DNA from 3 places in the Nonomuraea sp. CA-143628 genome. Region 2 is predicted to be linked to each of the others. Evidence: riboswitches for the same ligand, from Rfam matches in the RefSeq annotation. Region 2 holds a riboswitch; each other region holds the start of a gene.
What was found. Region 2 has a riboswitch for cyclic di-AMP ahead of ACQP2T_RS14890 (coiled-coil domain-containing protein). Riboswitches for the same ligand answer to the same signal wherever they lie in the genome.
Positions count from the first base shown of each region.

Region 1 (10,370 bases), 350 kb from region 2:
CCGGCTGCCCGGCGGGGTGGCCGCGACCATCGGCGCGGTGCAGCCCCTCCTGGTCGCCGGCCTGTCCTCCGGCCTGCTCGGCGAGCGCCTGTCCGCGCGTACGGCGATCGCCGCCGTGGCGGGTGTGGCCGGTGTCAGCCTCCTCGTACTGCGGGCCGACGCCCGGTTGGACGCCGTCGGCATCGCCGCGGCGGCCGGGGGCGCGATCGTCATGGCCACCGGAGTCGTCCTCAGCAAGCGGTGGACCTCACCGGCGCCCCTGCTCGCGACCACCGGCTGGCAGCTGGTGGCCGGCGGCCTGCTGCTGCTCCCGGTGGCCCTCCTCGTCGAAGGACCGCCGCCCGCCGCACTGACCCCGGCCAACCTGACCGGGTACGCCTACCTCGCCGTCATCGGCTCGGCCGTCGCCTACTCCCTGTGGTTCCGGGGGATCCGCGCCCTCTCCCCCACCCACGTCACCTTCCTCGGCCTGCTCAGCCCGTTGGTGGCCACCGCGCTGGGCTGGCTCGCCCTCGGCCAGTCGCTCACCATCGCCCAGATCGTGGGCGGGCTCGTCGTCGTGGCGGCCCTCATCGCGGCCCAGACCAGCCGCCCTCGTCGCGGCCCAGAGCCTCATAACGACCCAGACCCTCGTAACAGCCCAGAGCAGAAGCCGTCAGGTCAAGCGGACGCGCACGCCGGTGATCGTCTGATCCCCACCCCCTGACCGTCCGATCCCCACCCCTTCATCTCTTACTGCCGATCAAGGAGAAAGCATGCGCATCACCGTGTTCGGAGCGGCGGGCAGCGTCGGCTCTCGCGTGGTGGCCGAGGCGCTGTCCCGTGGCCACGAGGTCACCGCCGTCGTACGCGACCCGGCCCGCTTCCCGTCACTGCACCCCGGCGCCCATCCCCAGGTCGGCGACGCCGCTCATGTCGAGGACGTGACCAGGCTCGGCACCGGTCGGGATCTCGTGATCAGCGCGACCCGCCCGCCCACCGGCCGCGAGCACGATCTCGTCACGACCGCCAAGGCGCTGCTGGCGGGGCTCGCGGGGACCGGCGTCCGGCTGCTGCTCGTCGGCGGGGCGGCCGGGCTGACCGTTCCCGGGTCCGGCGGGCGTACCGTGCTCGACGACCCGCGCTTCATGTCCGACGCCTACCGTGACATCGCGCTGGCCTGCGACGACCAGCTCAAGGCATGCCGCGCGGAGACCGGTGTGGACTGGGCGTACCTGAGTCCGGCCGCGCTGCTGGCGCCGGGCGAACGTACCGGCGTCTACCGGCTGGGGGCCGACGAGCTGCTCATGGACGCCGAGGGGAACTCGGCGATCTCCATGGAGGACCTCGCGGTCGTGCTGCTGGACGAGGCGGAACGACCCACGCACCACCGGGTCAGGTTCACCGCCGCGTACTGACGCCACCCGGCGCCACGAACGGCAGCCGGCATCGCTGACGTCAGCGGACGTCAGCCGCCCGCGCGGCGGGCCCGCACCATCCGGCGGCGGCATCAACGGTTCCCGATCAGCCGTGTGGTCTCGTCGTCGGCGGGGAAGTACGCCTCGACGGCGACCCCTTCGAGGGTGATGTCGAACGCCGCGCCGAACGTCGTGATCGTACTGAAGAAGCAGAGCTCGTCCCCCCGATGCGTGATCCGTACGGGCAGCGCGATGTCGGCGGGGTCGGGCAGCGGCGCCTCGCCATCGTCTCCATAGGCCAGCAGCTCCTCGTAGAGCGCGCTCAGCTCCGGATCCCCCGCACGGGTGACCTGCCTGGCGAGCCGGGGCAGCAGGAACCCGCGAACCTGCGCCAGGTTCCGCACGCGCGGCGCGAACCCGTCCGGGTGCAGGCCGAGTCGCATCATGTTCACCGGCGGCTCCAGGAGGGCCGGGGCCACGTCGTCGAGGAAGACGTTCATGGCGTCGTTGGCCAGGAGCAGGTTCCACCGGTGGTCCAGAGCCATCGCCGGATACGGCTCGTGCCCGCGCAGGATCCGCTGGAGCGCCTCGTGCGCCTTGCCCAGGTCGGGGTCGTCAAGCGGGCGCTCGGGGTAGATGGGCGCGTACCCGGCCGCGAGCAGCAACCGGTTGCGCGCACGGAGCGGCACATCGAGCTGCTCGGCCAGGCGCGACACCATGGACCGGCTGGGGATCGTCCGCCCGGTCTCGACGAAGCTGACGTGGCGCGCGGACACGTCGGCCTGGAGGGCCAGGTCGAGCTGCGTGAGCCCGCGCCGGTGCCGCCAGTCCCGCAGTAGGTCCCCTATCGGCTGATCCATGTGCATAGTGGCCGGTTCTACCTGGCCCGCCGGGGTGGTGTCGATTACCTGCCATGTCATGCCCGCCTCGTTGACTGCCCGATTTTAGACAGTTTACAAGCCTTTGACCGTTTTGTTAGTGTTCGTCCCGCCTAATCCACTCACCCGCGTGGAGCCGGGGACCCAAGTTCCCTCTGGGGCGAATCGGCATCGCCGTAGGGCCACTTCCAGGCCCGAGCCCGTCAGCTAACCCGGTAGGCCGTATGGAAGGACACAGCAGTGGCTCCCCTCGCCATCTGCCTGGCGGCTGCCGTCGCCGGGCTCACTCTGGCCGCTCCGGCTCACGCCGCCCCCACCACCCCGGCCGACCCCACCACCCCTGCCGGCCCCACCACCCCTGCCGGCCCCACCACCCCTGCCGGCACCGAGAGCAAGCCCGTCCAGCCGATAAGCCAGACCACTCCGGCCTGGAAGGTCGCCCTCAAGTTCGCCATGAAGAAGCGCGGCATCCCGTACGTCTGGGGCGGAACCAGCGACAGCGGCTACGACTGCTCCGGGCTCATGCTCAGGGCGTACGAGCGCGCCGGGATCGAGTTGCCGCGCACCACGACGGAGCAGTACGCCGCGTACTCCAAGAAGATCTCCTGGGACCACCTCAAGCCAGGCGACCTGGTCTTCTTCCACGGGCTCGGGCACGTGGGAATGATCTCGAAACCCGGATACATGGTGCACGCACCGCACACCGGAGACGTGGTCAAGGAGGAGAAGCTCTCCGACTGGCGCAGGGACTCGTTCGCGGGCGCCGTACGGCCGGACCCCAAGGGCGTGCGGCTCTCCATCGAGCAACGCAAGACCGCCATGCTGGCCACCAGCCTGCGGCCAACGGCGGGGGCCCTGCAGATCAAGGTCCGCTAGCGCCCCGGCTCAGCGACGGAAGCCGTCACGGCGTGCGGAACCCCCGGAAGGTCACGGGCTTGCGGGTCTCGAAGCCGAGCCGCTCGTACAGGGCGATCGCGCCGGTGTTCGCCTCGGCCACGTGGATGAAGGGCCGTTCGTCACGAGCCACGATCCGCGTGACGAGCGCACCGACCAAGCGGGCGGCATGGCCTCGCCCGCGTGCCTCGGGGGCGGTGCAGACGGCGCTGATCTCTGTCCACCCCGGCGGCCGGAGTCGCTCACCCGCCATCGCCACCAGGGTGCCGTTGTCGCGGACGCCGAGATAGGTGCCGAGTTCGCGGGTACGCGGCCAGAACGGCCCCGGCTTGGCCCGCGCGACGAGGTCGAGCATCTCGGGCACGCTGTCCCTGTCGAGTTCGACCACCTCGGTGCCGGTCTCGGCGGGGCGGCGACTGCCGCCGGACCAGGTCATCTGGCGGCCTTCGAGGACGAAGACCGGCTCCCAGTCCGGCGGTGGCACCGACGCGCAGCTGAACATGTCGGCGAGCTCGCCGCGGCCGAGCAGCCGGGCGAGGTCGGCCCACTCCCGCTGATCCGGGTCGGCGGTCACCGCGGAGAAGGTCGCGACATCCGGCTGGTAGGTGGCCGCTCCGCCGAGCCGGCGGGCATGGTGCGCGTGGTGACCGCGCAGCGATGCGCCCACCGGGTCATCGAGCGCGGTGGCGTCCCGGTTCGCCATGGTGCTGTGCCTCTCGTGTCGTACGGGGCTGACGCCGGCCCAGCCGGCCGGCGATCAGGTCCAGCCGGTCATCCTACGGGCACAAGGCAGCTACTTCGCCCGGCTGGAAAGCGGCGAGTGGCAGGTGATGTCGGCGGCGGGCAGGGTGCCGTCGCCGAAGTAGGTGTTCACCGCGTTCTCCACGCAGATGTTCGGCAGGCGGCCGAAGATGCCGTGCATGCGCACATCCTGAAGGGTGACCAGGCGGGAGGCGGACATCGCCCGGTGCAGGTTCACGCCTTCCTGGTAGACGGTGCGGGTGTCGCGGGTGGCCTGGACGATCAGGGCGGGGACATCGTTGCGCACGATGGTTCTGGGCTCGCGGGGCGGCGCCCAGAACGCGCACGCCGTGATGTTGTTCGCGTACGGTCCGAACACCGGCTGGTCGGCCCGGCTGTGCTGGATGTTGCGCCAGTACCATTCCGGATCGCGCGGGACGGCGGCGTCGCCGCAGATCACGGCCGCCTGGCTGGACAGGTCCCGCGGCTGCCCCTTCAGCATGAAGCGCAGTTCGTCGTCGAAGTCCTTGCTGGGCTGGATCGCCTTGCCCGCGGCCGCGTCGGCGATCTGCCGCACCCGTCCGGCCAGGTAGGGGTTGTAGCGGGCGTCGGGCAGCAGCGTGAACAGCGTCATGGGCAGAAAACGCTCGTCGAGGAGGTGCTCGCCGATGCGGATCGGCGACCTGGCCGACTGTTCGATCAGGTCCTCGACCCGGGCTCGCACCTGCTTCCCGGTCGCGCCGAGGTGGTATTCGGCGTCGCGGGCCGCGGTCCAGTCCGCCCAATCGTCGAGCGCGGCCTCGTTGAGCGGCGCGCTGTTCCTGATCGACCCGGCCATGTAAGCGGCCGGATCGATCGCGCTGTCCAGCACGATCCGGTCGCTGCGCCGCGGGAACATCTGGGTGAAGACCGCGCCGATGTAGGTGCCGTAGGACATGCCGAAGTAGGAGAGCTTCGTCTCACCCAGGGCGCCGCGGATGATGTCCATGTCCCGCGCGGTGTTGCGGGTGGTGATGTGGGCGATCCTGTCGCCCTCCTTCCGCGCGCACCGTCGCGCGAGATCGGCCTGAGTCCGTACGGAGTCGAGGAAGTCTCCTCTGTCCAGCCCGGCCGACCAGAGCATGTGCCCGATGGGCCACGCGCAGTCGATCGCTTCACTCCGCCCGACGCCCCGGGGATCCATGCCGATCAGGTCGCAGCGGGAGGTGACCTCGGGACTCATCGCCCCTCTGATATAGAGCATGAAGTGCAGGCCCTCGCCGCCGGGTCCACCGGGGTTGGAGAGCATGGCCCCGCGCCGGTGCTCGGTGTCGGTCGCCTTGAGCCGGGAGATCGCCACCTTGATCGTGCGGCTCCGCGGCTCGGCGTAATCCAGCGGCACCGTGACCTCGGCGCATTGGGCACCCGCCTGGTCCAGGGCGGCATCCCCGCAGGCTGTCCACTCGACATCCTGCTCGTAGAAGCGGCTTAAGGTCTCGGCGCCGGCGACCCCGGTCCCGGTCAGCACCCCGGCACCTACCGCCAGCGCGGCGAGCACAGCAGCTACCCGTTTCATTCATCGTCCTCAGATAAGGGGATTTTGGGTACGCCACAGCCCTTGGGCGCACCTCAATGGCATGCAAGCAACCGTAGTTGACTAATTTCCACTTAGTCAACCTGAGTTGCTTCTGTGCCTGAGTGTCGGGCAGGCGCGCCTTCATCTGCTCCGGGCTCATGCTCAGGGCGTACGAGCACGCCGGGATCGAGTCGCCGCACACCACGACGGAGCAGTACGCCGCGCACTCCAAGAAGATCTCCTGGGACCACCTCAAACCAGGTGACCTGGTCTTCTTCCACGGCCTCGGGCGCGTGGGAATGATCTCGAAACCCGGATACTTGGTGCACGCACCGCACTGCGGGCGGCCCGCGCCCTCAGCTGCAGATTCCCGCCCCGTAGCGCCTCGGCGGGTCGCCGTCTCCGGCAACCGCTCGACAGCGGCCGGCCGGCGAGCGGATGGAGGTCACACGGTTCTTCTCGTCTTCTCCTCCTCCACCAGCCATGGCGGCTTGGCCTTCTGCGGCGGCCGGTACAGCCGTTTGACGGTGATCGCCAGCGGGACGAGCGAGACGACGATGAGCAGGACCACCACCACGTCGAGGACGTCACTCTGGGGGAGCCAGCCGTAGGCCAGCGCCAGGGTCCACATCGCCAGAGCGATGGCGGCGGGGCGCTGGGCGAAGCCGAGGTTGCGGAACTCCCTGGGCAGCTCGTGATCGAAGTAGCGGCGCGACCAGCCACTGGCCGCGCCCGCCCGGTGGAAGCGGGCGTGGTTGACGAGCGCGGCGACGGCCGCGAGGGCGGTGACGAGCACCGCCCACACGGGCGCCTGGGGGAAGGCGTCAGCCAAAGAGCTTGTTCCATCCCTTCTTGATTCCGGAGCCGATGGATTTGGCGGCGTTGATCACGGGTTTTCGGGCTTTGTCGTAGCCCCAGATGGCACCGTCGCCGACCCAGCCGCCGACCACGCCGCCGACGACCGCTCCGCCGAAGCCGCAGGCGACCGCGAGCGTACCCGCGCTGACCGAGCCGCACGCCCCCGCCGCCACGGTGGCCCCCAGATAGGAGCCGCCGGCGGCGAAGCCGCCGCGAACGGACGCGCGGGTGACCTTCTCACCGGTGTTGAGGTCTTCGCGGCCGGCGTCTCTGGACCATTGGGTGAGCCCGCCGTCGACGGCGGTGGCCACGAAGCCGAATCTGTTCAGGATGCCTCCGGCCTTGCCCAGGCGGCCGGCCCACTTGATGGCGCGAGCCTCCGTCCGCAGGGCCCTGACGTCGTACCACTTGCCGACAGCGCTGAAGAGCCAGCGGAAGCCGACCCAGCCCTTGGGCATGTTGCGGGCGGTGTTCCTGAGCGCGTCGGCCTTGGCCATGCCGTTGAGGAAGACGCTCATGCTGCCCTGGTTGAAGTACTCGGATCCGGCGCCGAGGCCGTAGGCGAGCCAGCCGAGCGCGGTGACCTTCTTCGGGTTGACCGAGGACCAGAGCGTGTCCTGCGTGGTCTTCTGCAGCGGAGTGTAGACGCCGCCGCTGGGGCCGGAGCGGTGCGGCGCGCCGCCACCGCCGCCGCCTCCACCACCGTGACCGCCGCCACCGCCGCCGTTCCCGCCGCCGCCGAGGAGCGAGAGAAGCCCGAGCAGGAAGAGGACCCACCACGCCCACCACCACTTGCCGTCCGGGTCGGTGAAGGTGACCGGGTTGTTGTTGGCGTAGGAGTAGCCGTTCATCTGCTGCGGATCCTTGTGGTCGATGACCGGGTCCACGCTGATGAAGCGGCCGATGACGGGGTCGTACTCGCGGGCTCCCAGATGCACCAGGCCTGTGGCGGAGTCGTCGGTGCCGCCGACGAAGCCGCGTTCACTCGGCCACGCACCGCCCTGGAGTTCGCCCCTGAGCTGGCCGAACGGCTTGTACCTGCGCTGGGTCACGGACTGCGTGGCCGCGTCGATGGCCAACTCCCCCGTGCCGTGGTGATCGTTGGCCACGAAACTGACGCCCTTGACCGTCCTGACCGCGACCTGGACGGTGTCGTGGACGTAGAAGCGGGTGCCCTCCACCTTGTCGGCCGCCTGGTCGAGGCGGAGCTCCATGCCGGGCAGGTAGAGGGTGGTACTCCCGGGGTCGCGGCGCAGCAGCCGGTTGCCCTCGACGTCGTAGACGTAGCTGCTGACCTTGCCGCCCTCGGTGACCTTGCTCAGCCTGCCTTCGGCGTCCCATTCAAGCTTCTGGGCGTTGCGGCTCGTGGTGTTGCCGATGGCGTCGTAGGTGAAGGTGTCGGTCCGCGCTCCGGCCGCGCCGGTCTGCTCCACCGAGGTCAGCGTGTGCGGCTGGGGCGAGCCGGGCGCCGGGTAGCGGTACGTACGGACGGTGTCGGTCGTGCCGTGTTCGACCTCCTTGGTACGGTTGCCGGTCACGTCGTAGGAGAAGGACTGCCAGTACGGCTGGGACCCGCCCATGGTGGGGGTCTGCGCGCACATGGCAGTGGCCTGGGTCCACGCCTCGGTGAGCCGGCGCAGGTGGTCGAAGGTGAAGCACTGGGTGTCGGTGCCGTTCCTGGACGTGTCGGACGCGCGCAGCACGTTGCCCGCGTCGTCGTAGGTGTAGCTGACGTTCCTGTCGACGCCTGCCACGTCCTCGCGGTCGGTCCTGGCGGAGGCCAGACGCTGGGTGCCGTACTCGTAGCTGTTGGTGATCCAGACCTTCTTGCCGCCGGTGCTCAGCTCGTACTGCTCGGGCTTGCCGGTGAGGCTGTGGACGGACTTGGTCACATAGCTGGTCAGACCGCTCGTCGTGGTGGGCCTGCGCAGGTCGTCGTAGGAGTACACGACGGTCTCCGCGGCCAGGCCGCCGGCGGCGGGGAAACTGTTCGACTGCACGGTGCCGTCGAACTTGTAACGGGTGTCGAACACGTACGAGCCCGCCAGCGAGCCCTCGGAGGAGGGGACGCTGACCGTGGTGCGAATGGCCCGCTCCATGTTGTCGTAGGCGTTGACGGTGATCGTGTACGCCTGGCCGCCGTCGTACCTGGTGGTGCTGGACAGCTGCCCCTTGTGCACGGTGTCGTAGGTGCGCGAGGTCAGCAGCGGCCCGGTCGGGCCGTCCTTCCTGGTCTCCAGCTTGCGGCCGAGCGCGTCGTAGGAGGTGAACACCTTCTGCCCGCGCGCGTCCTCGGTGGTGATCAACCGATCCAGGTCGTCGTACGTGAGGCGGCTCGTCCCCTTGTCGGGGTCGTCCACCCGGATCTCCCGGCCGCGGACGTCGTAGGTGTGGTTCCAGACGTTACCCGCGGGATCCTTGACGGTGGCGAGCTTGCCCAGCGGCGTGTAGGTGTAGGTGGTCTTGTCGTAGTCGCCGGTGGGATCGGAGCCGTGGTACTGGCGCACCTCGGCGAGCTGGTCGCGGGCGTCGGTGTAGCTGGTCGTGGCGGTGTCGCCGGCAGGCGGATCCACGGTGATCCAGTTGCCGCCGTACGTGGTGGTGGTGCGCCACCGCTCCCGGGTCTCGCCGTTGCCGACGAGGAACCGCTCCAGCGTGCGCCGGTTCCGGCCGTCGTACTCGAAGGCCTTCTGCGACTCGACGTTGCCGTCGAACGCGCCGAACAGCGTGGTGGACGGAGCGCCCGTGGAGTAGTACTGGCCGTACTCGCGGGCGACGTTGCCCCGCGTGTCGTAGAACTTGTCGCTGATCAGCCGGCCGCCGTCGGGGCCGGGCTCCTGCGTCTGGCGCAGCCGCTGCCAGCCGTCGTACAGCTCGTACGTGGGCGGTGCCTGCCCGCCGTCGGCGGTCAGCCGGCGGGTGCCGATGGCGATGATCTCGCCGTCGACGATGCGGTAGCTGAACTCCAGGTTGGGGGTCTGGTCGGCCTTGGACCGGTCGGCCATCCAGACCTTGAGCAGCCGGCCGAGCGCGTCGTACTCCTGGTCGACCCGCCGGTTGTTGGCGTCGACGCGCGCGGTCTCCGCGCCGAAGGCCGGGTCGCGCTCCTCGGAGGTGACGTGCGCGCCCGTGGGCAGGGGCGGGCCGGTCACCTTCACCGCCGTGGTCACCCCGTTGGTATCGGTATAGGCCGTGGTGGTGACGTTGCCCATCGCGTCCTTGGAGGTGAGCTCACGCCCGTAGCCGTCGAACGTGGAGCTTTCCGTGGCCACGTACGCCGGCTTGCCCGCGTCGAATCCCGCGAGCTTCTCGCTCGTGGAGATGTCGCCCTTCGCAGGCGCGGCGGCGAGCGCGCCCCCGTCGTAGTAGGTGCGGTTGTCCTCGATGAGGTGCTTGGCGGGGTCGGGGGTGACCGAGCAGGCGACGGAGACGGTCTCCATGCGGGCGACCAGGTTCAGGATCCAGGCGTTCTCGTTGCGGGCGTACGTGGTGCGCGCGCAGCGGTCGTCGTCCGCGGTCGCCAGGTCTCCCAGATCGCTGAGCGTGGTGGCCAGCCCGGCCGTCGTCTCGTACGTGGTGTTCGTCTCGGTCTCGCGCCACTTGTCCGAGCCGAGCGCGGTCCAGGTGTGGGTCTTGCCGGTGCCGACGAGGTTGGCGGTGACCGTGCCCCAGCTCCTGGTGCGGCTGGCGGTCTGGTGCCGCCACGGCGTGTTGACCGTCTTGACCTCGGCGGTCCCGCCGGGCTTGGTGTATTCGACCTTCTTCAGTTCGAAGCCCTGAAGGGCGTCGTGGTCGACGTGGCTGCCGCCCTCGCCGTCGGAGACGGTGACCCGTTTCTCTCCGCCGGAGGCGTCGAGGCGGTCGCCGTCCATGCCGCGCAGGTACCAGGTGTCGGTCTGCGAGCGCAGGTCGCCCTGCCCGCCGGCCTCGACCCGGACGTGGCCGTAGCCGCGCCACTGCGACCAGGTCTTGTACTTCTCCTTCGTCATGCCGTCGTCGTCGTCGAAGTGCCAGGCCGCGCCGTCCAGGTACTCGTACGTGGTCAGC
Region 1 is NZ_CP192072.1:3,530,106-3,540,475, reverse strand. Features, by position in the region: gene ACQP2T_RS16535 (EamA family transporter) at 1-706, shown strand, start outside; gene ACQP2T_RS16530 (NAD(P)-dependent oxidoreductase) at 756-1,397, shown strand; gene ACQP2T_RS16525 (helix-turn-helix domain-containing protein) at 1,490-2,317, opposite strand; cyclic di-AMP (ydaO/yuaA leader) riboswitch at 2,376-2,512, shown strand; gene ACQP2T_RS16520 (C40 family peptidase) at 2,516-3,151, shown strand; gene ACQP2T_RS16515 (GNAT family N-acetyltransferase) at 3,177-3,872, opposite strand; gene ACQP2T_RS16510 (alpha/beta fold hydrolase) at 3,963-5,465, opposite strand; partial or broken gene ACQP2T_RS16505 (NlpC/P60 family protein) at 5,624-5,740, shown strand; gene ACQP2T_RS16500 (hypothetical protein) at 5,911-6,297, opposite strand; gene ACQP2T_RS16495 (RHS repeat-associated core domain-containing protein) at 6,290-10,370, opposite strand, start outside.
Region 1: it holds a riboswitch for cyclic di-AMP, as region 2 does, so the genes downstream of both, ACQP2T_RS16520 (C40 family peptidase) here and ACQP2T_RS14890 (coiled-coil domain-containing protein) in region 2, are expected to answer to the same signal.

Region 2 (10,370 bases):
GGTGTTGTAGTAGTGCACCGATGCCCGCACCACGGCGGGGAGATCGCGGGCGCCCAGGTCGTAGCGGGCGGAGGTGACCGCTGAGACGCTGGTGTTGATGCCTGCCGCTGCGAGATGACGCTGGACGTCGGCGGCGGGCACGCCGTCGACGGTGAAGGTGACGATGCCGCACAAGCGCCGGCCTCGGTCTCGGACGGTCACTCCGGGCAGTTGCGCGAGCCGGTCCCGCAGTCGTACGGCGAGGGCGGTCACCCGGTCCTCGATCGCTTCGATGCCCCAGCTCAGGGCGTAGTCCACGGCCACGCCGAGGCCGATCTTGCCCGCTTGGTTGGTCTCCCAGTTCTCGAACCGGCGGGCGTCGGGGCGGATTTCGTACGTCTGCGCGTCGGTCCAGGTGGCGGCGTGCAGGTCGAGGAAAGGCGGCTCCAGCATCTCGATGAACCGGTCGGAGACGTAGAGGAAGCCGGTGCCGCGTGGCCCGCGCAAGAACTTGCGCCCGGTCGCCGACAGCATGTCGCAGCCGATGTCCGCGACGTCGACGGGCAGTTGCCCGACGGACTGGCAGGCGTCGAGCAGGAACGGGACGCCGGCGGCGCGGGTCAGCCGGCCGATCTCGGCCGCGGGGTTGACCAGGCCGCTCTGGGTCGGCACGTGGGTGACGGCGACAAGTTTGACGGCGTCGTCCAGGCGCCGCTCCAGATCCATGATCGACAGTTGACCGTGCTCGTCGTCTTCGACCACCTCGACCTGGGCGCCGGTGCGGCGGGCGACCTGGAGGAAGGCGATGACGTTGCTGGCGTACTCGGCGCGGGAGGTCAGGATGCGGTCGCCCGGCCGGAAGCGCATCGCGTAGAAGGCCATGTCCCAGGCGCGGGTGGCGTTCTCGACCACGGCGACCTCGTGCGGCCGGCAGCCGATCAGGCGGGCGATCGACTGGTAGACGGCGTTCACCTTCGGGGCCGCGGCCGCGGCGGCCTCGTATCCGCCGATCCGCGCCTCCAGCTGAAGGTGATCGATGACGGCGTCGAGCACCGGCGCCGGAGCGAGTGCCGCGCCGGCGTTGTTGAGATGTACGACGTTGGCGCACCCGGGGGTCTCCTGGCGGGCGCGGGACACGTTCACTGGTACCGGCATGGCACTCCTACTCGCGTTGGTCATAGTGAGGTACTCAGGGCAGGCGAGGGCCGGCGTCTCGCTGGTCGGCGAGCCAGGACTCCAGCTCGTCGGCTCGCCGTGGCAGGCCGGCGGACAGGTTGACCGCGCCCTCGGCGGTGACCAGGACGTCGTCCTCCAGCCGGATGCCGACCCCGCGCAGCTCGGCCGGCACCAGGTCGTCGTCGGGCTGGAAGTACAGCCCCGGTTCGACGGTCAGCACGTTTCCCTCACTGAGCTCGCCCTCGCGATAGTGGTCCGGGCGGGCGGCGGCGCAGTCGTGCACGTCGATGCCGAGCATGTGGCCGAAGCTGTGCAGCGTCCAGCGCCGGTAGAGCATGGAGCCGGGGTCCATCGCCTCGTCGGCGCTCACCTGTAGGACGCCCAGCTCCACCAGGCCCTCGGCGAGCACGCGCATGCAGGTGAGATGGACGTCGGCGAACCGCACGCCGGGTTTGACGGCCTCCAGGCCGGCCTGCTGGGAGGCGTGGACGATGTCGTAGACCGCGCGCTGGAGCGGGGAGAAGGTCCCCGAGACGGGCAGGGTACGCGTCACGTCGGCGGTGTAGAGGTGGTTGTTCTCCACGCCCATGTCCATCAGCAGCAGTTCGCCGGGTGCGGTGCGGCCGTCGTTGCGCTTCCAGCACAAGATCGTGGCGTGCGGACCGGCGCCGACGATCGAGCCGTATCCGACGTCGTTGCCGTCGTGGCGGGCCCGCAGGCCGAAGACGCCTTCGATGAGGCGCTCGGACACGCCGCGGTCGGCCGGCAGCGCGCGGGCGACGTCCTCGAAGCCGCGGATGGTGGCCTCGACAGCGTCCCGCAGTTGGGCGATCTCCCACTCGTCCTTGACGAGTTTCAGCTCGGCGATCGTCGCCGCGAGCTCACGGTCCCGGGCGTCCACGGCGGGCACGGCCGCGTCGACCCGGGGGTCCAGGCCGCGCAGCACGCGGGTACGGCCGGGCGCGCAGCGGGCCAGGGCGGCGTCGAGGTCGGCGAGCGGGGCCGTTTCGATGACCAGTTCGGCGCTCTTCTCCGCCAGGGTACGGCGGCGGCCGGCCCACAGTTCGCCATCCCGGTCCCGGAAGAACTCGTCGGTCTCGCGGGAGGAGCGCTGCCTGGTGTACAGGACGACGTCGTGGCCGCTACCGGCCGGCCGCAGGACCAGCACACCGTCAGGGTCGTGATCGCCGGTGAGGTAGGCGAAGTCGCTTCCTGGGCGGAAGGGATAGAGCGTGTCATTGGCGCGCACCTTGCTCGGCCCGGTGGGGATGACGAGCGTTTCCCCGGGGTAGGTGGCGGACAGCGCGGCACGGCGCCGGGCGTAGTGGGGCGTCGCCGGACGGGCTCGTACCTCGATCGGATGGTCTTGCCAGCCGGTCCGCATGAACTCCAGCAGCTTGTCCGGGAAGTCGGGGTCGTGCGACGCCGTACGCGCCGTCGCGAAGTGGCTCTCGCCTCGGTTCGACATCAACGCCTCCAATCCTGCGTGCTCACCTTCGTGAGCACGCGATTGGTAGTATGTACTATTGCATGCTATTTGCAACAGCGACTTCATGGCATTAAATGCGAGACGCGGCTGCCCTCCTCGACGCAGCTGTGAGCCAGATCACGGTTGAGGTTGACCTTGGGTCAGGGTGGAAGCTCGGCGCAGCGGCACGACGCCGCCCCGGACCTAACACACTCGAAGGATCGAACCACCATGACGATCACCCTTTCCGACCAGGACAAGAGCACCCTGCGGACCGCCGCGTACGGCGCCGTGTCGCTGATGGCCGCCGCCGGCGCCGCCGGCATGCCCCACAAGATGGCCGCCAACGGCAGCATCGCGCTGGGCTCGGCCACCGGTCTGATCGGGCACGTGCTCGCCGACCATCCCAAGGGCAAGGACCTGGCCGGCAGGTCCGTGGCCGAGATCGCCGACCGCGTGCTGCCGGCCCTGACCGCGGCCATGAGCCTGCTGGGGAAGCAGGACCCGGCCGAGGCCGACAACTTCCGCGGCGCCGTTCTCATCGCCGTCGAAACCGCCCGGATTCACCAGGACCAGCCGAGCCCTGCCGCGGCCGAGATGGCCCGCAAGATCACCGCAGCCCTCGACGCCGCCAGGGCAGCCGCCGCAGGCAGCGGGGCCGGGCAGGATCGCCCGGAGCTGCGGAAGGCGATCGAGGAGATCGTCGATTCCGGATTCGTCGGGGTGTCGCTGCGCGTGCACGATGAGCGGGGCGAGTGGGCCGGCAGCGCCGGGGCGGCCGAGCTGGGCGGGACCGCCAAACCCCCGATCAACGGACATGTCCGGATCGGCAGCACCACCAAGACCTTCACCGCGACCCTGGTGCTGCAACTGGTGGCCGAGGGCAAGGTCGAGCTGGACACCCCGGCGGCGCACTACCTGCCCGAGTTCGGGCTTGACGAGCGGATCACGGTGCGGATGCTGTTGCAGCACACCAGCGGGCTGTTCAACTTCAGCGGCGAGGTCTACGACGACGGGACGGTCGTCATGGGGATCCCCATCCCCTACGGCACCACGGGCAAGGAGTGGGTGGACAACCGGCTCAAGACCTACCGGCCGGAGGAACTGGTACGTCTGGCGTTGTCCAAGCCCGCGCGGTTCGAGCCGGGCACGGGCTGGAGCTACTCCAACACCAACTACGTGCTGGCCAGGCTGCTGATCGAGAAGGTCACCGGCCGTTCGGTCACCGAGGAGCTGCGCCGGCTGATCCTGGAGCCGCTCGGGCTGTCGGGCACCATGGTGCCCGACGCCTCACCGGAGATCCCCGCGCCGCACGCCCACGCCTACTACCGGTACGAGGACGCCGGTGAGCAGAAGACGATCGACATCACCCGCCAGAACCCCTCGTGGATCTCCGCCGGTGGTGACATGATCTCCACCCTCCAGGACCTCCACACGTTCGTCTCCGCGCTGCTGGGCGGCAGGCTCCTGCCGGCCCCGCTGCTGGCCGAGATGTGCGCCCCGCGCCCGACGGGCATCCCGAACATGGACTACGGCCTGGGAGTGTTCGTGGTGACCACGGACGGCGGCACGGTCATCTCCCACAACGGCGCCGCCGTGGGCCACGCGGCGCTGATGTCCAGCACACCTGACGGCAGCAAGACCCTCGTCGCCGCACTGAACTGCGTGGACGACGCCGACCTGTCCATCGCGGCGGCATTCCAGAACGCTCAGCAACGGCTCCTCAACGAGGTGTTCGGTGGTGGGCAGGCCGATCCGGCTTAGTCGCCGAGCTGGAGTACAAGGCAGGATTTGGCAGATGAACGGAGTCACGATCGGGCAGGCGGCGGCATTCGTCGATGTCACGGTGAAGACGGTGCGGCACTACCACAAGCTCGGCTTGGTGAAGGAGCCGGAACGCGACAGCTCCGGCTACCGGAGATACGGATCGGCCGAGTTGTTGCGGCTTGTGCAGGTGCGGACGCTGGCCGCCGCCGGGGTGCCCTTGGCCGAGATCGGGTCCCTGCTCGACGCTGACCCCGCGTTGTTCGCCGCCGCGCTCGCCGACGTCGAGCGGCAGCTCGACGATCGGATCGAGGAGTTGATCGCGCGGCGTGACACGCTGCGCCGGCTCGCCGACGGTGACCGGGCGCTGCTGCCCGACCGTGCTGTGGCGCTGCTGGAGCGGCTGTCCGGCCTCGGCTTCTCCGCGGCGGACGCGGCGGCCGCGCGGGAGGGCTGGGTGCTGGCCAGGGCCCTGGTCCCCGAGGGCTTCGACGACTACCTGTCTCATCTCGAGCATGCCCTCGAAGACACCCGGTTCGTCGCCTTGATCAAGCGTGGCGCCGAAGCCGCGGACTGGGAACCGGACGATCCGCGCATCGCCGAGCTCGCCACCGCGATGGCCGACCACTTCCTCGCCAATCCCGCACACCTGAAGATCGTGACCGGCCTGCAAGCCCGCACCGAGGCCGCGACCCGATACGAGCTGATCGCCCATCACGGCGAAGAGCGGGGATCGGCCGCGGCCCAGGGGATCGCGCTCGTCGAGACCAAGCTCCGCGCCGCCGGTGTCCGCATCCCCAGACCAGGCACCCACTGACCGCGCCCGGCCGGGCAGATCTAGAACATCGAGATGTGCACGTGGTCGAGGTGGTTCTGGGTGATGCTGCCGCGGTCGGACATCGAGCTCCACCCCGAGCCCTGGTTGATGCGCTGCTTCCAGATCACGTACTTGACCCCGAGCTTGTCCTTGTTCTCCAGCGCCCAGGCCGCCACGCGGTCGCCGAGTGCCTGGTTGGCCGCGCTGGGCATGCTGCCGCCGGTGCTCATCATGAAGTCGCACGCGCGCCCCAGCGGGTGCTCGCCGCCGCCGCCGTCCGAGCGGAAGCAGCCCACCTCGTACGGCAGCGCGAAGTCCTTCTGGATCAGCCCGCGGATCACCCGCATCCGGGCGGTGATGTTGTCGGTGCCTGAGGGCAGTTCGGGCGCCCAGCTGCCGTCCGAGCGGCGGCCGGGGCCGAACGGGATGAGGCCCTTCAGCTTCTTCTGGATGTCCTTGATGACGCCCTGCGCGTCGTCCCGCTGCTTGGCCACGTTGGCCGCGTCCTCGCGGATCTTCGCCTCCAGGGCGGTCGCCTGGTCCGCGGCCGCCTTCTTCTCGTCACGGGCGGTGGCCACGCCCTGCACGACCGCCTGTTGCTCGGCCGCGAGGTGGTCCAGCAACGCCGCGCTGGAGGCATCGGTCGGCAGAGTGAGGTTCGGCAGCGCGCCGGTGCCGTTCTGGTACTGCAGGCGCGCGAGCTCGGTGACCCGTTTCTGGGCTGTGACGAGCTGGGCCTCCGCCGTGGCCAGCCGTTTCTTGGTCGTTTCCGAATCCTGCTTGGCCTTGGCGAGTTCGACGCGCTTGAGGTTGTAGGTCTCGATGAGCTTGTCGACCTTCTTGTCCAGCTGCTTCAGTTCCGCGCGGAGCTGGGCCTCGCTGGGCTTGGGGGCGGCGGCGGCGGGCGTGGCCGTGAAGGCGCCGAAGGCCATGGAAGCGGTGGTGATGAGAGTGATGGCGAGACTCGAGGGGGACGCAGCCGCCACGAAGGGTTCCTCTCCCTATGCCGGCCGGGTTAGCTGACGGGTTCGGGCAGGGAGATGCCGCCTTACCACCTGAGTGGATTCACCCCAAGACGCGATGGGTCCCCGGCTCCCGGGCCACGCACCCGGGATTAGGCCAGCACCGACCGTTTCGGCCGGCGCTGAAAAGGGATATTAGTGGTAAATCCAAGGTCATGCGACTCCAAGCGGAAACCAATTAGAGATCTACCTGTGATTTAAGCATGCGTGCGGCTTCCTCCGGCAGGACATCGTTGACGAACGCGCCCATGGCCGACTCCGAGCCCGCCAGATACTTGAGTTTCCCGGGCGCCCGTCTGATGCTGAACAGCTCCAGGTGCAGATAGGCCAGGTCACGATCCTGCCGCACCGGTGCCTGGTGCCAGGCCGAGATGTACGGCATGGCGACGCCGAACAGCCCGTCGAGCGCCCGCAGCACGGAGGTGTAGAGCGGGGCGAAGGCGGCGCGTTCCTCCTCCGACAGCGCGGCCAGGTCCGGCACCTGCCGGTGCGGATAGACGTGCACCTCGAACGGCCAGCGGGCGGCGGCGGGCACGAACGCCGTCCACAGCTCGTTGGCCGCCACCACGCGCACCCCGGCGGCCCGCTCGGCCGCCAGCACGTCGGCGAAGAGGTTGCCGCCCCGATGCCGGGCGGCCGCGCCGAGCTGGAGCTTGGTCCGCGGGGTCACGTACGGGTAGGCGTAGATCTGCCCGTGCGGGTGTGGCAGCGTGATGCCGATCTCCTCGCCCCGGTTCTCGAAGCAGAACACCTGCTCGACGCCCTCGATCGCGGACAACTCGGCCGTACGGTCGGCCCACGCCTCCATGACCAGGCCCACCTGCTCGTCGGAGAGCCGCGAGAACGACGACGAATGCTCAGAGGTGAAGCACACCACCTCACACCGCCCCACCCCCGGCCGGACCTCACTCAGCCCCCCGACGTCCCCGTAAGTCCCGAAATTTCCGGAAAACGAGGGGAAGCGGTTCTCGAACACCGCCACGTCATAGTCGTACGCCGGGATCTCCGAAGCCCTCGTCTCGGACGACGGGCACAGCGGGCACTCGTCGGCAGGGGGCAGGAACGTACGCGTCTGGCGGTGCCCCGCCATCGCGATCCACTCCTCGGTGAGCGGGTCGTAGCGCAGCTCCGACGCCATCGGCCTGGGGTCGAGCGCCCGCCGGTCGATCGCGCTCCGGTCGGCGTCGTCGCGCCGGTCGAAGTAGATCAGCTCTCGGCCGTCGGCCAGGTGGGTGATGGTGCGTTTCACTGCGAGTCCTCCGCGATGATCAGTTCGCCGGCGCGTTCGCCCAGCTCCATGCGTGCTTCCTCGGGCAGCCCCGAGTCGCTGATGACCGCGTCCGCCTCGGTCAGATCGGCGATCGTGCTGATGCCGACCGTGTTCCACTTGGTGTGGTCGGCCGGGATGACCAGCCGGTGCGCCGCGTGCACCAGCTCCCTGTCGGTCTCCGACTCCAGCAGGTTGGGCGTGGTGAACCCGGCCCGCACGCTCATCCCGTGCACGCCGAGGAACAGCGTGTCCACGTGCAGCCGCCGGATCGCGGCCACCGCGACCGGGCCGACGAGGGCGTCGGACGGCGTGCGCACGCCGCCGGTCAGCACGACCGTGCGGTCGGCGCGCGGGTTGCGGTGGAAGACGTCGGCCACCGGGATCGAATTGGTGATGACCGTGAGCTCGGGCACCGAGATGAGGTGGTGGGCCAGGGCCCAGGTGGTGGTCCCGGCCGACAGTGCGACCGCGGTGCCGGGCCGGACGAACTGGGCGGCGCGGCGCGCGATGGCCTCCTTCTCCTGCTGCTGGCGGGCGGACTTGGCGGTGAAGCCCGGCTCCTCGGTCGAGCCGGGACCCAGCGCGGTCGCGCCGCCGTGCACCTTCTCCAGCAGCCCGCGCTCGGCGAGCACTTCGAGGTCGCGGCGGACCGTCATGTCGGAGACGCCGAGCTCGCGAACGAGGTCGGCCACCCGAACGCCGCCGCTGCTGCGCACGCGTTCGAGAATCGCCTGCTGGCGCTGCTGTGCGAGCACGCCCCCGCTCCTTCCAACAGATTCCACCAAATTATGACACGACTTTGTTGGGGAATGTTAGGTCGTACGGGTTGTGCGGTAGACCACAGCGCGAGACGTTGGGAAGCGGACCGATCACTGGAGGTATCCATGGCGAAGCGATCACGCAAGACCAAGGCGCGCAAGAAGAAGAAGGCCAACCACGGCAAGCGCCCGAACGCGAACTGACGGCCGGGCCCGGCCGCGGTGAGCTCCGTTCGTTCACCCCGGCCGGTGCGACGGCTCAGCTCGGGAGGCCGTGCAGGGCCTCGTCGATGCGCTCCTGCGGGAGCGGGTAGTCCTCCATGCTCCCCGACAGGTAGCGGTCATAGGCGGCCAGATCGAAGTGGCCGTGCCCGCACAACGCGGTCAGGATCACCTTCTCCTCGCCGCTCTCCCTGCACCGCAGCGCCTCGGCGATGGTCTCGGCCAGCGCGTGCGTCGGCTCGGGCGCGGGGACGATGCCCTCAGTACGGGCGAAGCGCACACCAGCCTCGAAGCACTCGGTCTGTGACCTGGTCACCGCCTCGAACAGGCCCAGCTCGTACATGTGCGACAGCAACGGCGACATGCCGTGATAACGCAGCCCGCCCGCGTGGATCGGGTCGGGCACGAACCCGTGGCCCAGCGTGTGCATCTTGAGCAGCGGCGTGAAGCCCGCCGCGTCGCCGAAGTCGTAGGCGTAGACGCCCCGCGTGAACGACGGGCACGCCTCGGGCTCGACGGCGCGCAGCGTGACGTCGAGGTTGCCGGCCAGCTTCTCGCGCAGGAACGGGAAGGTGAGCCCGGCGAAGTTCGAGCCGCCTCCGGTGCAGCCGATGATCAGGTCCGGCATCTCCTCCAGCTGGGCCAGCGCCTCCTCGCCGATGACGGTCTGGTGCATGAGCACATGGTTCAGTACCGAACCGAGCGCGTAGCGGGCATCCGGGTTCGCGCCGGCCACCTCGACCGCCTCGCTGATCGCGATGCCGAGGCTGCCGGGCGAGCCGGGGTCGTCGGCCAGCACCTTGCTGCCCGCACCGGTCATGGCCGAGGGGCTGGCGTGTACCGTCGCGCCGTACACCCGCATGAGCGAGCGCCGATAGGGCTTCTGATCGTAGGAGGCGCGGACCATCCAGATCTGGCACTCCAGATCGAACTGCGCACACGCGAACGCCAGCGCCGACCCCCACTGTCCCGCTCCGGTCTCCGTGGTGAGCAGCCGTACGCCTTCGCGGGCGTTGTAGTACGCCTGGGGGACGGCGGTGTTCGGCTTGTGGGACCCGGCGGGGGAGACGCCCTCGTACTTGTAGTAGATCCGCGCGGGCGTGCCGAGGGCCTTCTCCAGCCGGCGTGCCCGGATCAGCGGGGTCGGCCGCCAGAGCCGGTAGACATCGAGCACCTCCTGAGGAATGGGGATGTACCGCTCGGTGCTCACCTCCTGGCCGATCAGCTCCATCGGGAACAGCGGCGCCAGGTCATCAGGCCCCACCGGCTGCCGCGTGCCCGGATGCAGCGGCGGAGGCGGCGGCGCGGGCAGATCTGGAACGATGTTGTACCAGTTGCTGAGAGTCACCATCTCAGTGTGCGCCGGTTACCGCTCGCCCTCAATCAGGACCGCCATACGCGCGGGATGGTCGGCGCGCACCGCCACGTCGGCGGACCGCAGCGGCTCGGCCTCCCGCTCGTAACGCGCGTAGGCGGGCAGCCGCCACCGCTCGTCCTCCTCGGTCATGCGCCCCAGCGCCCCCTCGGACAGCCACAGATGCGCACTCACCTCGAACGGCAGCCCGCGGCCCAGCAGCAGCGTCCCGTCGAGCAGCAGCACAGCCCCCTGAGGCAGCGTCTGGTACGGCAGGCGGTACGCGCGGTCGGCCCGGCTGTCCCAGAGCGCGGGCAATACCTTGCCGGTCCCCTGGGGCCCCAGAGGCCCGAGCACCTCCCGGGTCAACCCTCCGGTGTCGAGCCAGTCGTCGTAGAAGACGTCGGGGTCCGTCCGGCCGTACTCGAGCCTGAGGGACGCGGGCCGCAGGAAGTCGGCGGCGGACACCCGCAACACGGCCCGGCCCCGCGTCCTGAGCGGCGCGACCAGCTCGTCCGCCAGCCGTTCGGGATGGGCGGG
Region 2 is NZ_CP192072.1:3,180,640-3,191,009, forward strand. Features, by position in the region: gene ACQP2T_RS14870 (aminotransferase class V-fold PLP-dependent enzyme) at 1-1,134, opposite strand, end outside; gene ACQP2T_RS14875 (aminopeptidase P family protein) at 1,169-2,623, opposite strand; gene ACQP2T_RS14880 (serine hydrolase domain-containing protein) at 2,855-4,387, shown strand; gene ACQP2T_RS14885 (MerR family transcriptional regulator) at 4,422-5,204, shown strand; gene ACQP2T_RS14890 (coiled-coil domain-containing protein) at 5,225-6,190, opposite strand; cyclic di-AMP (ydaO/yuaA leader) riboswitch at 6,195-6,335, opposite strand; gene galT (galactose-1-phosphate uridylyltransferase) at 6,405-7,475, opposite strand; gene ACQP2T_RS14900 (DeoR/GlpR family DNA-binding transcription regulator) at 7,472-8,251, opposite strand; gene ACQP2T_RS14905 (50S ribosomal protein bL37) at 8,381-8,458, shown strand; gene ACQP2T_RS14910 (TrpB-like pyridoxal phosphate-dependent enzyme) at 8,514-9,827, opposite strand; gene ACQP2T_RS14915 (uridine kinase) at 9,843-10,370, opposite strand, start outside.

Region 3 (10,370 bases), 500 kb from region 2:
CTCCAGGTCGCCGCGGCGGGGAACACGGAGGTGGTCAAGGCCAAGCTGCGCACGATGGACTCGCTGGGGCTCAAGGACGCCATCGAGGACATCCTGATCACGCTCAGCGGCCAGTATCACATCATCCGGCCGATCAGCGGCCGCGGCGGCAAGGGGCTCTTCCTCTATCTCGCCCTGGACCGGTCACGGGCCAATCTGGCGCTGGCCCGGCACCAGCTACGCGGCATCGAGGAGAAGCTGGAGGTCTGAGAGACCCGGTGGCTCGTGTCCGGGCGCGGCGGACACGAGCCACCGACCATCCCTGGTATGTCAGCTCGTGGTGAGCTTGGTGATGGCGCTGACGATCTCAGGCCAGAGCGGCCGGGGCAGGTCGTGGCCCATGCCGGGGAACGTCAGCAGCGTGGCGCCCGGAATCGCCGCCGCCGTGGCGTGGCCGGCGGCGACCGGGACGAGCGCGTCGGCCTCGCCGTGGATGACCAGGGCGGGGATCCCCAGCGTGCCGAGCCGCTCCGTGCGGTCACCGGAGGCCATGATCGCGGCCAGCTGCCGGGTCGTGCCCGGCGGGTCGAAGCACCGGTCGTAGGCCTGGCCGGACAGCCGGAGGATGCGTTCCCGGTCCATGTCGAAGCCGGGTGAGCCGATCACCGCCCAGGTCCTCAAGGACTGGGCGAGCACGGCCTCCCGATCGGTCGGGGGCGCGGCGAGCAGCACCGCGCTGGCCTCCGGCGTGGGCGGGGCCACGTCCGGACCAGGGGTCGACATGATCGAGGTAAGGGTCAGCACCCGCTCGGGGTGCCGGATGGCGAGCGTCTGGGCGATCATCCCGCCCATCGAGGCGCCCACGACGTGGGCGGCGGGCCAGCCGAGGACGTCCATCAGCCCGGCCGCGTCGTCGGCCATGTCGTCCAGCAGATACGAAGAGGACGTCCCCAGTGTGGGAACGCCCTCGTCGTGCAGGTGTGTGGAAAGTCCGGAATCACGGTTGTCGAATCTGACAACGTGATGGCCCTGCTCCGCCAGGAGCTCGCAGAGCTCGTCGTCCCAGTGGATGAGCTGGGCGCCGAGCCCCATGATGAGGAGCAGGGGACGTCCGCCGGGTGAGCCGAAGGACTCGTACGCGATCTCGATGCCGTTCGCGGCTGCAAGCGTGGTCACGAGGTCAGAATGACATTCTGTTTCCCGGGACGCAAAGACCGTCAGCCTCGAAATCGACGACCATCAAGGCCGTCGGCTCCAGACCTGACGGCCGTCATCGAGACCGTCTTCGGACCTGACGGCCGTCAGCGCCGGACGAGCTTGCGGATCCGCTCGCGGCCGACCGTCGAGCCGCCGAACATGGCCAGCGCGACCGCCGCGGCGGCGCCACCGATGGCGTTCGACTCGACGATCTTCTCCTCAGCCTTGTCGGCCTTCTTGGCGGCCACCGGCACAGCCTTGGCGGGAGCGGGCTTGACCGCGGCGGGCTTGTCGCCCTCGGTCACGATCTTCGGGGGCTTGGCGGGGTTGTGGTCCACGACGGCGTACGAACCGGTCGAGTAGGGCAGCGGGTAGTTCTTCTTGCCCGGGCCGCTACCCCACTTGGTGATGACGTAGTCGATCTTGATGTGGCCCGCGCCACCGTTGCCGTCCACGCCCAGCGTGCTGGAGTTGAAGCGGCCACCGGTCAGGGCGGCGAAAGTCTTGGCGTCGAGGTCGAGCATGACGCCGCTGGAGGACGGCACACCCGGGCCGCGGTCGCCGACGAAGAAGGGCATCTTCTTGCCCTTGTAGACGACATAGCCCTCGGTCATGAGCGGCCAGCTCGGGCTGGCGGCGAGCCCCTTCTGCATGGGCTTGCCGCTGGCCGGCAACCCGGTGTCCCCGGCGCGGCCGGAGGAGTCGTCCCAGAAGTAGGACGCGGTGGTCTTGCCCTTGAGCAGGACCTTCTTGTCACTGCCGGTGTCGGCGTGTGCGGCGGTGCCTGCGCCGATGGAGATCGCACCGACGACTGCGGCGGTGAGCATGGCAGATCGAACAGACATGGAGTAGCAAAGTCCTTTATACGGGAACAAGGGGATTGCGCTCGCGAAAGATGGGCGTAGCCGGGCAAAACGCCAAACGGGCGCTACGCGGAGCGTGGAAGAGCGGGGGAAGGCGCCGGTCAGTCGGCGGACGACAACACGCGGGCTGGCGGCACGACGCGGGGGTTACGCATGCGGTAGGTGTCCTCTCCATCTCGCCTACCGGGTTAGCTGACGGGTTCGGACGTGGAGATGCCCTACCGACCGCGGTCGGATTCACCCCTAAGGAACGTTTGGTTCCCCGGTTCCCGCGAGCGGGATTCGGCGCCTGCCGGTTGGTACTCCCCTGTTGAAGCCCCAAAGTCACCGGCTGGTAACTCCATGAACTATAGGGAGCAAACCGGACAAAGGCAAACATAAGCCCATGAAACGGGCGAAGATCTACCTAGAGGGTCAAGAAAAAAGGGGGTACGGCATGCCGTACCCCCAGAAAAGCTCAGGTCAACCGCCGCTCTTCCGCCTGAAAGAACGCTTGCTGGCGGCGGGCCCGTGAGCGCCGTGAATCTTGGAAGGGTCGTTGCCCCTGCCACCCGCGCTCGAGTCGGCATGCTGGTTACGCTTGCGCTCCAGCGCCTCGCGGAACTTGCGCTTCATCTCGTCCTCGGGAGTTTCGTCGACTTCCGGCTCCGGTGTTTCCGCCATGAGGACCTCCTGGTGTTGGGGACAAGGACAGCTTCGCATGACGGCGCTCAGGACGCGAAACTGGCCTCGACCTTGGGCTGCGGGGTTTCGCGGTCGATCCGCGCACCGGGCATGGCGATCAGGGCGGCCAGCGCCACGAGGGCGCCCACGACACCCAGCGAGGGGATGACCAGGGCCGCGGCCGAGGCGTGCGCGGCGGCCAGCCCGTGCAGCGGCGCCTCGGTGGCGATGACAGAGGTGTAGGCGGTGCCGGCCAGCGCCAGGGCGACCGAGCCGCCGATCTGGCGGAAGAAGGTCAGGTTGGCCGAGGCCGTACCCATGTACTGGGGCGGCACCGAGTCCCGCACGGCCACGGTCAGGCCGGAGAGCATCGGGCCCATGCCGAGGCCGATCAGCGCCATCCACCCGACGAGCACCCAGGGCGGCGTGTCCAGCGTCAGACCGGCGCACAGCAGCGTGCCCACGACCAGCAGGAACGGCGCCGCCACCAGCCACGGCTTGTAGACGCGCGTCCGGCTGATCAGCGCGCCCACGACCATGCTGCCCACCACCATGGCCAGGGTCAGCGGGTAGATCCGCAGCCCCGACTCGGTGGCGCTGGCGCCGAGCGCCTCCTGGAAGTAGCGCGGCAGGAACACCACACCGGCGAACATGCAGAAGGCGGTGAAGAAGGACGTCACGTTGACCAGCGTGTACGTACGGTTCCGGAACAGGTGCATGGGCATGATGGGCGCCTCGGCCCGCCTCTCCACCACCACGAACACCACGAGCGACACCAGAGCCAGCACGATCGGCCCGATCACCGGGACGCTGGTCCAGGTGTGGCCGTCGAGCCCCTTCTCGGTCAGGCCGATGAGCAGCGCGCTGATGGCCACCGTGAAGACCCCGATGCCCAGATAATCAGGCCGCCCGCCGCCATGCCCCGACTGGCGCGGCAGGCGCCGCACGATGATCGCGATCAGCACCAGGCCGATCGGCACGTTCACATAAAAGGCCCAGCGCCAGCTCGCGTGGTCGGTGAAGAGCCCGCCCAGGAACGGCCCGGCGAGGTAGCTGAGCGCCATCACCCCGCCCATCGCGCCCTGCACCCGGGCCCCGCCCTTCTCCGGCGGGAACAGTTCGAGCACCAGGGCGATCGACAGCGGCAGCAGCGCGCCCGCGCCCAAGCCCTGCAACGCGCGGAACAGGATGAGCTGCGTCATGTCCTGCGCCACCCCGCACAACGCCGAGCCCAGGAGGAACACGGACATGCCGATCAACAGCAGCGGCTTCCTGCCGTGCTGGTCCGACAGCCTTCCATAGAGGGGCACGGTCACGGTCGAGGTCAGCAGGTAGGCCGTGACGACCCAGGTGTAGAGATCGACGCCGCCCAGCTCCGTGATGATCCGTGGCAGAGCCGTACCGACGATCGTCTGGTCGAGCATTCCCAAGAACATGCCGCCGAGCACGGCGACCAGCAGGAGGCCATCGCCTCTGCGCTTCATGTCAGTATTCACGTGTGGAGAGTGACATGTAAGAATTGACATGTCAAGCCATTGCTATGCTGGCCGACATGTCCCTACGGATCGCGCTGCTCGGGCTCCTCGACGCCAAGGGGCCGGCCAGCGGCTACGACCTGGCGAAATCCTTCGAGCGGTCGCTCAATCACGTCTGGCAGGCCGGGCACACGCAGATCTACCCGGAGCTGGTGAAGATGGCCGCCGACGGGCTGGTGGCGGTCGAGTCGGAGGGGGCGCGCGGACGGAAGATGTACGCGATCACGCCCGAGGGCGCGGAGCAGCTGCGCTCCTGGCTGGTCGAGCACGAACCGGCCGGTGCGATACGCAGCGAGGTGGCTCTCCAGGCGTTCCTGCTTCCGCTGCTCGACAAGGAGTCGGCCATCGCGGTGGTCGAGCGCATCAGGGCGGCGGGCCGGGAGCGGCTGGCCGTCCTGGAGTGCAAAGACCCGTCGAAGTTCGGCAGGTACGCGCTCAGCCTCGGCCTCGCGCAGAGCCGTTCGGCGCTCGCCTGGGCCGACGAGACTCTGGCCGAGCTGCGCGGGCTGGAGCCGGCCGACCAACCGGCCCCAGCCCACCCGCAGTAGGGCTAGGAAAGCAGGGACAGCTCTTCATCGGTGAGGACGAGGTCGGCCGCGGCGGCCGAGTCGATGATGCTCTCCGGCCTGCTGGCCCCCGGGATGGGGATCACCACGGGGCTGCGCGCCAGCTCCCAGGCCAGGCAGACCTGCTGCGGCGACACGCCCCGCGCCGCCGCCACCGTGCCGAACGCCGTGTGCTTGCCGCCGAGCTCGGACGCCGAGCTGATGCCGCCCAGCGGCGACCACGGCAGGAACGCCACCCCGAGCTCCGCGCACACGTCGATCTCCGGCTCGCTGGTCCGGAACTTCGGCGAGTACTCGTTCTGCACACTGGCCAGTCGCCCGCCCAGGATCTCGTGGGCGAGCCTGATCTGCTCCGGGTTGGCGTTGGAGATGCCCGCCATCAGGATCTTCCCCGCGTCGAGCAGGTCGCGCAGGCCGCCGAGCGTCTCCTCGTACGGCACGGCGGGGTCGGGCCGGTGATGCTGATAGAGCCCGATCGCCTCCACCCCCAGCGCCTTCAAGGAGCGCTCGCACGCCTCGGCCAGGTAGTCCGGCCGGCCGTTGACCTGCCACCCGCCGCCCTCTACCCGGGTGTGGCCGCCCTTGGTGGCCACGAGCACGTCGCCGGTGTCGCCGCTCCAGCTCGCCAGGGCCTTGGCCACGATCCGCTCGTTGTGGCCCACCTGGTCGGCCGACGGCGTGTAGGCGTCGGCGGTGTCGATGAGGGTGACTCCCGCGTCGAGCGCCGCGTGGATGGTCTTGATCGACTGGGCTTCGTCGGGCATGTGCCCCGCTACGGACATGGGCATGGCGCCTAGCCCGATGGCGCCGACACGGGTCTGGCCAATAGATCGTGTGTTCATCTGAATGGTGGCGCGGAGACCCGGTCCTTTAGGGCCGGGAGGAAGCGCCACCCCTCCTCTCGAAAACAGTATGGAAAGACTCGGTCACGTTCGGTAATATGTGCGGTGGGTGAGAGTACTGTTACAGGAGGTGCGCGTTGGCGATCCGCCGCTCCGCCACCAAACGCACCGGCCTGCCCACGATCGTGCAACTGCGACTCACACCCACCCCAGCCCAGGCCGACGCCTTGGCGGCGACGGTGCTGTTGTGCAATGAGGCGGCCACCGTCGTGTCCCGGCTGGCCTGGCAGCACCGCACCTTCACTGTGGTGGAGTTGCACCGGCTGGCCTACTACGAGGTGCGTGCGCAGGTGGCCGGGCTGGGCTCGCAAGCGGCCGTGCGGGCGATCGCCCGGGTCGCCGGCGCCTACGCCAACCGGCGGGCCAGCAAGAAACGCGCGCACATCTTCCGCCCGCACGGCGCCGTCCCCTACGACGCCCGGCTGATGAGCTGGAATCGTGACGCCCGGACCGTGTCGCTGTGGACCCCCAGCGGCCGCGTCACCGTCCCCTACACCGGCCGCCCAGAAGATCTCAAGGTCGTGGACGCGTTGCCGGTGGGGGAGGTCGACGTGATCTGCTGGCGCGGGGTGTGGCTGCTGCAGGTCGCGCTCACCCTGCCCAAGCCGGCGGTGCGTGAGCCGGTCGGCGGCTTCCTCGGGGTGGATCAAGGGGTGGCGAACCTGGCGGTCACCTGCGACGGCGCGGTGCTGCCCGGCCCTGCCCTGACGGGCCCGGTCGGCGGTAACGGCCACGTCCGCACGCTGCGGGAGCGGCGGCACCGGCAACGTCGTCGGCTGCAGAAGAAGGGGACGTCGGCGGCGCGGCGGGTGCTGCGCCGCCTGACCGGTCGTGAGCACCGGATGATGACCGACCTCAACCACCAAATCAGTAAGCATGTGGTGCGTGAAGCCGAACGCACCGGTCGTGGTGTCGCCCTGGAGGATCTGCAGGGCATCCGCGGCCGGGTAAGGGCTCATCGGTTCCAGCTGCGCACCCTGCACAGCTGGGCGTTCGCCCAGCAGATCACCTTCACCCGCTACAAGGCCGCCCGTGCCGGGGTCGCCTTCGTGTTGGTCGACCCCGCCTACACCTCGCAAGCGTGTCCGGAGTGCGGGCATGTCAGCCGGGCGAACAGGCCGGCGCGGGGCCGGTTCGTCTGCACCAGGTGTGGCCTCGCTGGGCACGCCGACCACATCGCGGCCCGCAATATCGCCACACGCGGCGCAGCGGACTGGGCTGCCATCAACCAGCCACACGCTACCGGCCTCCCTTCACCCAGACGGGACCGTGAGAGCAAACCACCAGCTTCAACCGGTGGTAGCTGATGAACCCATCCTCCTCATGGCGCGGAGGTGGGGTCGAAGCGGGGTCAGGCCCCGGCAAGCGAGGGTGAGGTCGAACCGGGGTCAGGCGCCGGTAAAGCGGATGGTCACGTGCGAGCCATCGCAGAACGGCTTGTTCCTCGAGTTTCCGCACCTGCAGAGCGTGACGCGGTTGCGTACCTCGTAGTTCTGGCCGTCGGCCGAGGTGACCGGAATGCCGCCGCGTACCCAGATCGGCCCGCCCACGCCCGCCACCTCGTCCTCGACGATGCCGATGGACGGCGGCAACTCGGGCTCGATCGGCGAGCGGGACAGCGACAACTCGGGTTCGAACGGCGAGCGGGACGGCGGCAGCTCGGGTTCGAGCGGCGAGCGGGACGCCCAGGCGGTGAGCCGGCCCGACGGGCAGTGCGCGGCCTGTCGCGCGGCGGTCTCGCCCTGTCCGGGGATCTTGAGGAGCTTCCACACCTGCCCGTCCGCATCGCAGAAGCGGGCGAACGCACAGAACGCGGGCGCGTCGGTGAGCGCCAGTTCGGGCCCGGTCTGCTCCTCCGCCTGCCCCAGGTATGACCGCTGCGAGGCGGTCTCCGTGCCGTCGAACCGCACCCGCTCGTGGCTGCCGTCGCAGTAGGGCTTGTTCTGCGAACGGCCGCAGCGGCAGAGCTCGTACGACTCCGCGACCGGATAGTCCTCGCCCTGGACCCACTTCGTCGACTGGCCCATCGCGTCGCCGCCGATGACCTGCCTGGCCATGGGGACCGATCCGGTCACCACGTAGGGACCGTCGGGCGTCACCTCGATGCGCATACGTCTCCCACCTCGCGCGGGCGGGGGGCCGTGGACCATGCTTCCCGGCAGGGATCGGCCGAAACCCGCAGGCTGAGCCCGGTCTGACCGCCTGTCTAGTCCCGGACGTTCTGCGCCAGCTGGGTGAGAATCTCCTCGAACAAGGCGGTCTGCTCCTCGCTGAGCCCCGCGCGCAGGCGAGTGTCGAAGGCCATCGCCACCTCACGCAGCCGATGGAACAACCGCTCCCCTTCCTCGGTCAGCTCGACCACGTGGACGCGCCGGTTGGCGGGGTCGCGGCGACGGGTCAGCAGGCCGCCGCTCTCCATCGCGTTGAGGTGGTGGGTCAGCGTCGCCCCCTGGATGCCCACCGCCTCGGCGAGCTCGCGCTGGTTGCCCAGCTGCCGGGACTTGATCGTGACGAGGATCTGCCAGACCGGGGCCGACCCGCCGGCGGCGGCGAGCGCGTCGTCAAAGGCCCGGCTCAGGGTCCTGGCGGTGGTGGTGAGCAGCAGGCCGATCGGCGGCCGGACGGGTGGCATCATGCCGCCGAGTTTAGCAGTGCCATCTAACCGTTTGACATCTAATGCTTCGATATCTATCGTCAAGGACATGCAGCCAAACTCTTCCCTCAGTGGCAAGGTCGCGGTCGTGGCGGGGGCCAGCCGCGGCATCGGAGCCGTCACCGCCCGCGCCCTGGCCCAGGCCGGCGCCGCCGTGGTGCTCGGCGCCCGCGACACGCAGGCGGTCGAACAGGTCGCCGCGGACATCCGCTTCGACGGCGGACAAGCGCTGGCCGTATCCCTTGACGTCGGCGACGCGGCATCGAGTGAGCGACTGGTCCAGCGGGCGCTGGAGACCTTCGGCCGGCTGGACGCGGCCTTCAACAACGCCACCGACGGGCCGATGCCCGCGCCGCTGGCCGACATCGATCCCGACGACTTCGACCGGGGCATCCGCACGAACGTGCGCGGCACCTTCCTCGGCATGAAGTACCAGATCCGGGCCATGCTCGCCTCAGGTGGCGGCTCGATCGTCAACATGGCCTCGCTCGCCGGGGTGCAGGGCCACTCGGGCCTGAGCGCGTACGTGGCGGGCAAGGCCGGGATCATCGGCCTGACGAAGGTGGCCGCGCTCGACTACGCCGACCAGGGCGTCCGCGTCAACGTGGTCGCCCCCGGCCCGATCCTCACCCACCACCTGGAGGCGGCGGGCGAGGAGGCGCAGCGCCTGGCCGGACTGTCGACGCCCATGCGGCGCGTCGGCCAATCAGGAGAGGTGGCCGCGGCGGTCGTGTGGCTCTGCTCCGACCAGTCGTCGTTCATCACCGGAGTGACCTTGCCCATCGACGGCGGGCAGGCGGCGGGCAACAAGCCCGCTCGCATGTACCGCCAGGGCCAGCCCATGGAGAGACAGGAGATCTGATCATGACCATCGACCAGCGACTCGACGAACTCAGCAGGCAGTGGATGGCGGCCGAGCGCCGCGGCGACACCGAAGCGCTCGACGCGCTCACCGTGCCCGACTTCACCCTCGTGGGGCCGCTCGGCTTCATCCTGAACAAGGACCAGTGGCTGGCGCGCTACCGCGGAGGCGGCATGGTCACGCACGAGATGAGCTGGGCGGACGTCACCGTACGGGAATACGGCGACACGGCGGTGGCCATCGGCGTGCTGGCGCAGCGCGCCGCGTTCCAGGGCACACCGGCCGACGGGCGCTTTCGCGTCACCCAGATCTCGGTCAAGGACGGGGACCGGCGCCTGCTGGCGAGCCTCCACTACAGCCCGATCGCGGCCCCACCGGGCCGCCCCTGACCCCGTATCTCTCTCCATCCGGTTAAGCCCCGCAAAAACCGGGGTAACGGGACGAAGTTGGCTAAACTCGACAAGTGTCGACATAGCCCCTTATTCCGACTGGTATAGTCGGTTTTCGTCGCGAGCCTGACTGGCGGCTCGGACAGAGAGGGATTGATGCAGGGCGGAACAACTCGCCTGGCGGGCACGGGCCTGGCGATCGTGCTGACGCTCGCCGCGTGCGGCGGCGTCGACACGGGCGGCTCGACAGGTACGGCGGCCAAGCAGGAGATCACGGTCACCGCGTTCGCGGGGGCCTGGGGCGAGCTGTTCAAGAAATCGTTCGTCGAACCGTTCGAACGCGACACGGGCGTCAAGGTGAACCTCGTCTACGGCGCGAACGCCGAATGGCTCACCAAGCTGCGCGCGGCCGGCGGCGAGAACCCGCCGTTCGACGTCATCGCCTTCACGCCCGACGCCTCGCGCCCCGCCGCGGCCACCGGTCTGCTCCAGCCGCTCCCGACCGACCGGCTGGCGCACTGGAAGGAGCTGGACCCCGTACTGACCGAGAAGTCCGCCTATGACGGCAAGCAGTACGGGGTGCCGCTCACCACGGGTTCGACCGGGCTGATGTACCGGACCGACAAGATCAAGAACCCGCCCGCCGACTGGTCGGACATCTTCGACAAGCAGTACTGCGGCCATGTCGCGCTGCCGCCCCTGACCTACAACCCGGGCCTGGAGTTCTTCTCCGCCCTGGTCACCTCCCAGGGCGGCAAGCT
Region 3 is NZ_CP192072.1:2,677,246-2,687,615, reverse strand. Features, by position in the region: gene ACQP2T_RS12620 (hypothetical protein) at 1-249, shown strand, start outside; gene ACQP2T_RS12615 (alpha/beta fold hydrolase) at 310-1,155, opposite strand; gene ACQP2T_RS12610 (hypothetical protein) at 1,281-2,021, opposite strand; cyclic di-AMP (ydaO/yuaA leader) riboswitch at 2,202-2,337, opposite strand; gene ACQP2T_RS12605 (DUF5302 domain-containing protein) at 2,502-2,702, opposite strand; gene ACQP2T_RS12600 (MDR family MFS transporter) at 2,750-4,198, opposite strand; gene ACQP2T_RS12595 (PadR family transcriptional regulator) at 4,255-4,785, shown strand; gene ACQP2T_RS12590 (aldo/keto reductase) at 4,788-5,591, opposite strand; gene ACQP2T_RS12585 (RNA-guided endonuclease InsQ/TnpB family protein) at 5,783-7,012, shown strand; gene ACQP2T_RS12580 (CDGSH iron-sulfur domain-containing protein) at 7,094-7,816, opposite strand; gene ACQP2T_RS12575 (MarR family winged helix-turn-helix transcriptional regulator) at 7,912-8,340, opposite strand; gene ACQP2T_RS12570 (SDR family NAD(P)-dependent oxidoreductase) at 8,408-9,220, shown strand; gene ACQP2T_RS12565 (nuclear transport factor 2 family protein) at 9,223-9,609, shown strand; gene ACQP2T_RS12560 (ABC transporter substrate-binding protein) at 9,766-10,370, shown strand, end outside.
Region 3: it holds a riboswitch for cyclic di-AMP, as region 2 does, so the genes downstream of both, ACQP2T_RS12610 (hypothetical protein) here and ACQP2T_RS14890 (coiled-coil domain-containing protein) in region 2, are expected to answer to the same signal.